One region of the Pseudoalteromonas tunicata genome, then DNA from elsewhere that is predicted to be linked to it. Evidence: predicted binding sites of a transcription regulator. Region 1 holds the regulator's gene; the other holds the start of a gene.
The links. Region 1 encodes sigma-54, which starts transcription at its own class of promoters, with help from an activator protein. Its sites were predicted from a motif close to GTTGGCACGNNNNTNGNNT; they were not measured.
Positions count from the first base shown of each region.

Region 2: the regulator sigma-54 is predicted to act here: its motif matches at 2,570-2,588, upstream of PTUN_RS17055 (DUF2884 family protein).

Region 1 is NZ_CP011032.1:3,622,990-3,627,207, forward strand. Features, by position in the region: gene lptC (LPS export ABC transporter periplasmic protein LptC) at 1-396, shown strand, start outside; gene lptA (lipopolysaccharide transport periplasmic protein LptA) at 386-886, shown strand; gene lptB (LPS export ABC transporter ATP-binding protein) at 883-1,608, shown strand; gene PTUN_RS16430 (RNA polymerase factor sigma-54) at 1,670-3,157, shown strand; gene hpf (ribosome hibernation promoting factor) at 3,183-3,470, shown strand; gene ptsN (PTS IIA-like nitrogen regulatory protein PtsN) at 3,473-3,922, shown strand; gene rapZ (RNase adapter RapZ) at 3,942-4,218, shown strand, end outside.
Region 2 is NZ_CP011032.1:3,751,658-3,755,875, forward strand. Features, by position in the region: gene plsB (glycerol-3-phosphate 1-O-acyltransferase PlsB) at 1-1,538, shown strand, start outside; gene PTUN_RS17045 (glutathione peroxidase) at 1,625-2,107, shown strand; gene PTUN_RS17050 (PA3496 family putative envelope integrity protein) at 2,156-2,347, opposite strand; gene PTUN_RS17055 (DUF2884 family protein) at 2,640-3,431, shown strand; gene PTUN_RS17060 (aminotransferase-like domain-containing protein) at 3,504-4,218, opposite strand, start outside.

The DNA.
Region 1 (4,218 bases):
AATAGCGATGGTAAAATTAGCCACAAGGTATCAGCAACTAAAATGGAGCAATACCAAGACTTAGGTTTTACCCATTTTACTGCACCAGTTTTTACGCTTTATTCTAAAAATGGAATTTGGGAAATAAGTGCAGCTGAGGCAACTTTGTATGAAAGTAAAAAACTCATATTAGAAGTGAATGTTGAAGCTGTTAATTTAGATAAAACTGCCATGCTACAAAATATTAAAGCTGACTATATTGAAGTGGATATTACACATTCCACCATGCAATCAGAACGACCAGTTGAAATTACAGGGCCAAATATCTTAATCACAGGTAAAGGGCTTATTGCGAACTTTGAGTCCGAAGTTATTGAACTCATCAACCATACACAGACTATTTATTATGACCAATAAACCTATTCTTATTTTAGCATTATTAAGCATGAGCTTTTTTAGCTCGGCCAATAATGAAAAATCCCAAGTATTAATTGATGCCGATAAACAACAAGCTGAATTAAAAAGAAACGTGGTTATTTTTGAGAAAAATGTTGAAGTGACCCATGGAAAACGCATTATAAAAGCTGATTTTTTAGAAGCCTATCGCCGCGCAGAATTAGGTGAAAATAAAGAGTTATTAATCGCCAGAGGCCACCCTGCAAGATATTCAGAAACCTTGCCAGATGGTAATGTAATCACCGCAAGTGCCGACGAAATAAGTTATGACGTTGCCAGCGCAATATTGACCATTTCAGGCAATGCTTCCATTACCCAAAGCGGCCAAAAAATCAGTGCCGAAAATATAATTTATGATATTAACCAGCAACTTATTAGCGCTGAAAAGGCTGAAAACTCAAACCAACGAGTGCGTACAATTTTAACCGCTCCTGAAAAGGATAAAAAATGACAACATTAACCGCCACTCAACTTGCCAAAAGTTATAATGGCCGCCAAGTTGTTAAAAATGTTGGCATTGAAGTAAAGGCAGGCAGTATTGTTGGTTTACTTGGCCCTAACGGAGCAGGAAAAACCACCACTTTTTACATGATAGTAGGCTTAGTGCCAAGTGATAAAGGCCTGATCACCATTGATGATCTAGACATCACATTACTTCCCATGCATAGTCGCGCACGCTTAGGGATTGGTTATCTACCACAAGAGTCCTCAATTTTTAGAAAGTTGACTGTTTATCAAAATATCATGGCTATTTTAGAGACCCGTAAAGGCCTCAATAAGACACAACGTGAAGAGCAACTCGATAATCTACTTGAAGAATTTAATATTTGTCATATCAGAGACAGCCAAGGTATGGCGCTTTCAGGTGGAGAGAGGCGCCGGGTCGAAATTGCTCGCGCTTTAGCCGCCGAACCAAAATTTATTCTGCTTGATGAGCCTTTTGCTGGTGTTGATCCAATATCAGTGATAGATATAAAGAAAATTATTCGCCACCTAAAAAAACGTGGTATTGGTGTCTTGATTACAGATCATAACGTACGAGAAACCCTAGATGTTTGTGAAAAAGCTTACATTGTTTCTCATGGCGAATTAATCGCAACTGGAACACCAAAAGAAGTACTCGAAAATCAAAAAGTACGCGATGTTTACCTAGGTGAACAATTCAAGCTATAGTTAGTTTACTTCGTAACTAAGTGCCATCTATTTTAATAACTAAAAGGATTGTTAGGCGTCAATGAGGCAATCATTACAACTTCGTCTTGGGCAACAACTTACAATGACCCCACAATTGCAGCAAGCTATTCGCTTACTGCAATTGAGCACTTTAGATCTTCAACAAGAAATTCAAGAAGCACTTGATAGCAACCCTTTACTCGAGCTTGAAGAAACCGAATATAACAACGAAACCGAAAATAACGAAAACCAAGAGTTTCAAAACGATAATTATGATTCGGACTTTGAGCCAACGGCAGATGCTGAAATAGAAAGTTCAGATGCACTCAATAAAGATTCACTCACTGACGAATTACCTATGGATGTTGGCTGGGATGAATATATTAGTGCCGGTCCTTCAACCTCATCAGGCCCCGCTCCTGACAACGATACCATTTATCAAGGTAGCACCAGCGAAACATTACATGACTATTTAATGTGGCAACTGCGTTTAACTCGTTTTAGCCCAACCGATGAAGCAATTGCCATTGCCATCGTAGAAGCCATTAACGATGATGGCTACTTAACCCTTTCAACCGAAGATATTTGTGACAGCATTGGTGAAGGCAGTGATGGGTTAGCGGTTGAGCTAGATGAAGTGGAGGCGGTATTAAAACGCATTCAAGTATTTGATCCTATTGGAATAGCTGCAAGAAACTTCCCAGAATGTTTACTTATTCAACTTAATCAATTTGCAAAAGATACCCCTTGGCTGGCACAAACCAAGGAAATTGTTCAGCAACATATTGAACTTTTAGCGGCACGTGATTATCGAACTCTTATGAAAAAAACTAAGCTCAAAGAAGAAGAGCTTAAAGAAATCATGACACTCATTCATACGCTTAACCCAAAACCAGCTGATAGCATTAATACCGAACAGCCTGAATATGTTATTCCAGATGTTTCGGTGAAAAAAATTAAAGGTCGTTGGGTGGTTGAACTAAACTCAGATAGCATGCCTAAAATCAGAGTGAATGATCAATACGCGGCAATGAGCCGTTCAGTAAAATCGAGTGAAGACAGTCAATTTATTCGCTCTCATTTACAAGAAGCAAAATGGTTTATTAAAAGTCTTGAAAGCCGCAACGATACCTTGCTCAAAGTAGCAAATTGTATCGTACAACAGCAGCAAGCTTTTTTTGAACATGGCGACGAAGCCATGAAACCAATGGTTTTAAATGATGTTGCTGAAATGGTAGAAATGCACGAATCAACAATTTCTCGTGTTACAACTCAAAAGTTTATGCATACCCCTCGCGGTATTTATGAACTTAAGTTCTTTTTCTCAAGCCATGTCAGCACTGAAAATGGAGGTGAGTGTTCATCAACAGCAATTCGAGCACTGATCAAAAAGCTGGTAGCTGCAGAAAACCAAACTAAACCTTTGAGTGATAGCAAAATTGCAGATATATTGGCAGAACAAGGAATTAACGTGGCTAGACGAACTATCGCAAAATACCGCGAATCGCTATCCATTCCCCCGTCCAATCAGAGAAAAAGTTTAATCTGAGGCGTTTAATAGAAGGAAAATGCTTATGCAACTTAATTTAACTGGTCGTCACGTAGAAATTACAGAACCTTTAAGAGACTATGTCACTAACAAGTTCGCTAAGCTCGAGAGGCACTTTGATCATATCAATAACGTGCATGTTATTTTAGATATTGAAAAACTAGTTCAAAAAGCAGAAGCAACATTACATGTTACGGGAGGCGAATTGTTTGCCACTTCAGAACATGAAGATATGTACGCCGCCATTGATGCCCTAATTGATAAATTAGATCGTCAAGTTATTAAACATAAAGAGAAAAATTCACGTCATTAACCATGAAATTAAATTCTTTTATTTCTAAGGACTGCACCAAAGCTGCAGTCCTTTTTCATAGCAAAAAACGCATTCTTGAACACATTAGTGAACTTGCCCATCAAAAGCTTCCTGATTTATCAGAACAAGAAATTTTAACCGCCTTACTGAACCGTGAAAAACTCGGTAGCACAGGAATTGGCAGGGGTATTGCAATCCCTCATGGCCGCTTAGCAGGGTTAAGTGAAAGCTTAGCCATATTATTGGTCAATCAAGAAGCCATCGACTTTGATGCCATTGATAATAAACCGGTTGATATTTTTGTTGCACTGCTCGTACCTGATGCAGAATCACATAACCATCTAAAGACGCTTGCTGCAATAGCTGATAAACTGAATGACAAACAATTTTGTAAGCAATTACGCACCGCGCAATCCGACGAGGAACTGTTTTTGATTATTGACGCAGCGTAACCACAGAAGGAGAAGTACAGTGCAACTTATTATTATTAGTGGCCGTTCAGGATCAGGGAAGTCGGTTGCATTACGAGTATTAGAAGACTTGGGTTATTACGCTGTTGATAACATTCCAGTCAATTTACTTCCTTCGTTAGTTCGCAGTGTTTCAGATAGTTACGACAAAATAGCGGTCAGTATTGATGTCAGAAATCTTCCTAAAATTCAGCAAGAATTTAACGAGATTTTGGAATATTTACCTGAATTTGCCAAGCCTACATTATTTTATTTAGATAGTGACGACAATACGTTAA
Region 2 (4,218 bases), 130 kb from region 1:
ATAAAGGACACGAGATTATTTATGTACCCTGCCATCGTAGCCATATGGATTATTTATTACTAACTTATGTTATTTACCATCAAGGTTTGGTTCCTCCACATATTGCAGCAGGTGTTAATTTAAACTTTTGGCCAGCAGGACCTATTTTCCGTCGTTCTGGTGCTTTTTTTATTCGCCGAACGTTTCAAGGCAATAAACTCTACTCAACCATTTTTAGAGAGTACCTTTCACAACTTTTCATCAAAGGTTATTCCATTAAATTTTATACCGAAGGTGGCAGAAGCAGAACCGGTCGACTTTTACCACCAAAAACCGGGATGTTAGCCATGACCTTGCAAGCGATGTTGCGGGATATTGAAAGGCCAGTTTCTGTCGTCCCTGTTTATATTGGTTATGAACATGTTATGGAAGTAAATACCTATCTAAAAGAGTTAGCTGGCAGCGTAAAAGCAAAAGAGTCGATGTTTGGCATTATTAAAACCATTAAGAATTTAAAAAACTATGGTCATGGATATGTTAATTTTGGTGAGCCAATAAATCTCAATCAATACCTTAACCAGCATCAACCAGATTGGCGGGCAAACATTGATTCTAATCAAGTGCAAAAACCACAATGGCTCAATAGCCAAGTTGCAGCTATATCAAACCAAATAATGACCCACATTAACTCAGCTGCAGCGCTCAACAGTGTTAACCTGCTTGCCATTATTTTATTGCAGACTGAGCAAAAAGCACTGTCACAAAGCCAAACAATTTGCCAACTGAATTTTTATTTGCAACTGTTTAAAGATGCCAAGTACAGCGATACAATTTCGATGCCAAATAAAACGGCGCAAGAACTACTTAACCATGCTTTAACACTGGGGAAATTCGAATTAGTTGATGATATTGTTGCGATAAATGACAAAGAAGTCATTTTGCTGAATTACTATCGTAATAACATCATTCACTTATTTGCCGTACCAAGCTTACTAGCACTACACATTATTAGAGCTCGCACCACCAATGTTGTAGATTGCATCGAGAAAGTAAAAACCCTATATCCTTTATTTGCTGCTGAGTGGTTTATGAGCCCCCTTGATGAACAATACATCACATCGGTCGTAACAGCTTTTGCTGAGCAAGGTTTAATTAGCTTGGATGCCAACAATAACATTAGCATCAGCCAATCGAGTAGTAGTTACTTTATGCTCGACTTGTTAGGTCGAGTTTTAGATTGCACATTACAACGCTATGCCGTGGTAATTGGATTACTGACAGAGCAATCCCGAATGGATAAAAGCGACTTAGAATCATCAAGTCATTTATTAGCTGCCCGCCTAAGTAAACTCCACGGCATAAATACGCCAGAGTTTTACGATCAAAAAGTATTAACCGGTTTAATTGCTGGTTTAAAAGATTTAAATCTTGTTGAGCTTAATGAGCAAAACCAGTTAATCAGCACAGAGCAACTACAACATACTTCAGCTGTAATTAAGTCTTTGTTAAAGCCACCAGTACTTCTTTCAATTCAAAATCAACTATCGGGCCACCATTAAACCGTTTAGTATTTAGCCCTGTAACAACAAAGCGAGGTTGCAGGGCAATACCGCACTAACAATGACACAATAATAAAGGTTAGAAAATGGTTCCGTTTTATCAATTTGAAGCAATCAGTTTACAAGGAAAACCAATCTCATTTGAGGAGTATCAAGGTAAAGTTGTTTTAGTGGTCAATACTGCAAGCCAATGCAAACTGACGCCACAATTTAAAGCACTTGAAGCGCTATATCAGAAGTATCAATCTCAAGGATTAGTGATCTTAGGATTTCCATGTAACCAATTTCGCCAACAGGAACCTGGTAATGCCGAAGACATCACACAAGTGTGTTCACTAAATTACGGCGTCACCTTTGCAATGTTCGATAAAATCGCAGTTAATGGTAAGCACAGCTCACCCATCTTCCAGTATTTAAAACAACAATTACCCGGAATATTTGGCTCAATCATAAAGTGGAATTTTACTAAGTTTTTGATAGGAAGGGATGGGCAACCCATAAAACGCTATGCACCAATAACAAATCCAGCAAATATTGAACAAGCAATCATAAATGCTTTAAAAAACTAGGATTTTGACATTAAAAAAGGGCCCTTAAACGGCCCTTTTTTTTATCAATTAGTCTTCTAAGTAACTGTCGAAGTCATCATCTCCGATATTTTTACGCAAACGTTTTTGCTCTAAGTAATCTTCAATTTTACGTTTCACTTTTCTTTTTTGATTATCATTTTGCGCCTTTGCACCTGGCTCAAAACTATCATCACTTTCTAAAGAATCATCGAAATCGTCATATGAATACGTCTTACCCACACCTATCTCCAAAAACAGGATTATATACAGTTAGTTCTAAAGTGAATAAATAGCCGCAAATTAAACTATTGCAAAGAAAAATATTTTTATCGTATTGATAAATCAATTAAATCAAAGAGACTTATGTAGTCAAAAAAACTATTTTTTAGTCAAAATAGTTACATTAATAACTTAGCGTAAAAAACAAAAATAACTAACTAATTGATTTAAAACAAAATAAATATTGGCATTCAATTTGTAATAGTCATATCAATGCAACAAAACGAATATCAATACAACAGGATTATTTATCATGAAATCAATTATTTTATTAAGTTCAGTTTTACTCGCGGCACCTGCTATGGCTCACTCAAACAATCATAAGCTCTCTTTTTCTTCTGATACATGTAATGTTGAGCTGCAACAAACACTTCGGATCACACCTCTGACTCTCGAAATAGAGAATACTCAACACCAAATCATGCTTATTGATGAGCAAGGTAATCTCACTTTAGATGGCCAAAACATCGCTATTTCAAATAGCCAACAAAAAATGCTAACCGAATATGCAAGTGGCTTACGATCACATATGCCTCAGGTGGCAGAAATAGCATTAGAAGGTGTCAAAATAGCAGGTGTAGCTATTGATGAAATCAGCCAAGCGTTTGGCCTAAAACATATGGACGGTATGACTAATTTAATGGATGAAGTGAGCGTTAGAATTAACGATGGTTTTTACCAAAATGGTACCTTCGTGATTGACCAAGCACAGTTTGATGCTATTGGGGATAACTTAGGTGAGGAGTTTGACCAAAAAATAGATAAAGCAATGGAAGAAGCCGTGATGAACTCAGTAGGCAGCCTGTTAATTTCCCTTGGTTCAGAATTAATTGGCGCCGGTGGCAATATGGATGAATTTGAAAACCGCATGGAAAAAATGGCTGAACAAATTGAGCAAAAAGTTGAGTTACAAGCAAATGAACTTGAGAAAAAAGCGGATGCATTATGTGGTTCAATTGAGCAATTAGCTCAAGTAGAACATCAATTACAACAAAGTTTACCTGAACTTAAAAATTACGATTTATTTGTTGCGAATCACAAATAAACAAAGCCTTGTCAGTCATCAGCAAGCAGACCAACAGCCGCAATGCGGCTGTTGGTCTTTATAAAATAAATACTAGCGGCGAGTTTTGAGCAGAGCTCCTAATTGCGCGATTGCTTGCTCGATTTCAAGTGTCCAGGTTAAGCCATAACTCATACGTAAACAGCGTTGATATTTGTCACTAGCCGAAAAAATACTCCCAGGAGTAATACTAATATTGTGCTCTAACGCCTCATGAAATAAACGCGTTGCATCATAACCTACTGGTAGTTCAATCCAGATTACACAACCACCTTGCGGATCACTGATGCAAGTCTCGATTGGAAAGTGACGTTGGATCTGATGGATCATCCGCTCTTTATTTGATCGTAAGATCTGGCGCAAGCGCACTAAGTTACGATCGTAGTCCCCACTTGCTAGAAACTCTGATAATGTCCATTGATTGAGTAACGGCGCCGAACAACTCAGAGCACGCTTTAATCTGAGTGCTTGCTTTGCAAAACGACCCGCTATCATCCAACCAATGCGATAACTGGGTGCAGCTGTTTTTGAAAAAGACGAACAGGTAATAACTAGCCCTTTTTGACTATAATATTGAGCTGGTTTTGCTCTTTGCTCAGTAAAATGCAAGTCGCCATAAACATCATCCTCAATTAATACCACCTCATGAGACTCTAATAATACAACTAACGCGGCACGATTGGCTTCGGGCATAAATGACCCAACGGGGTTATTGACCGATGTTGAAAATACGCCCGCCACAATTTTATGTTGCTCAAGGGCTTTGGCT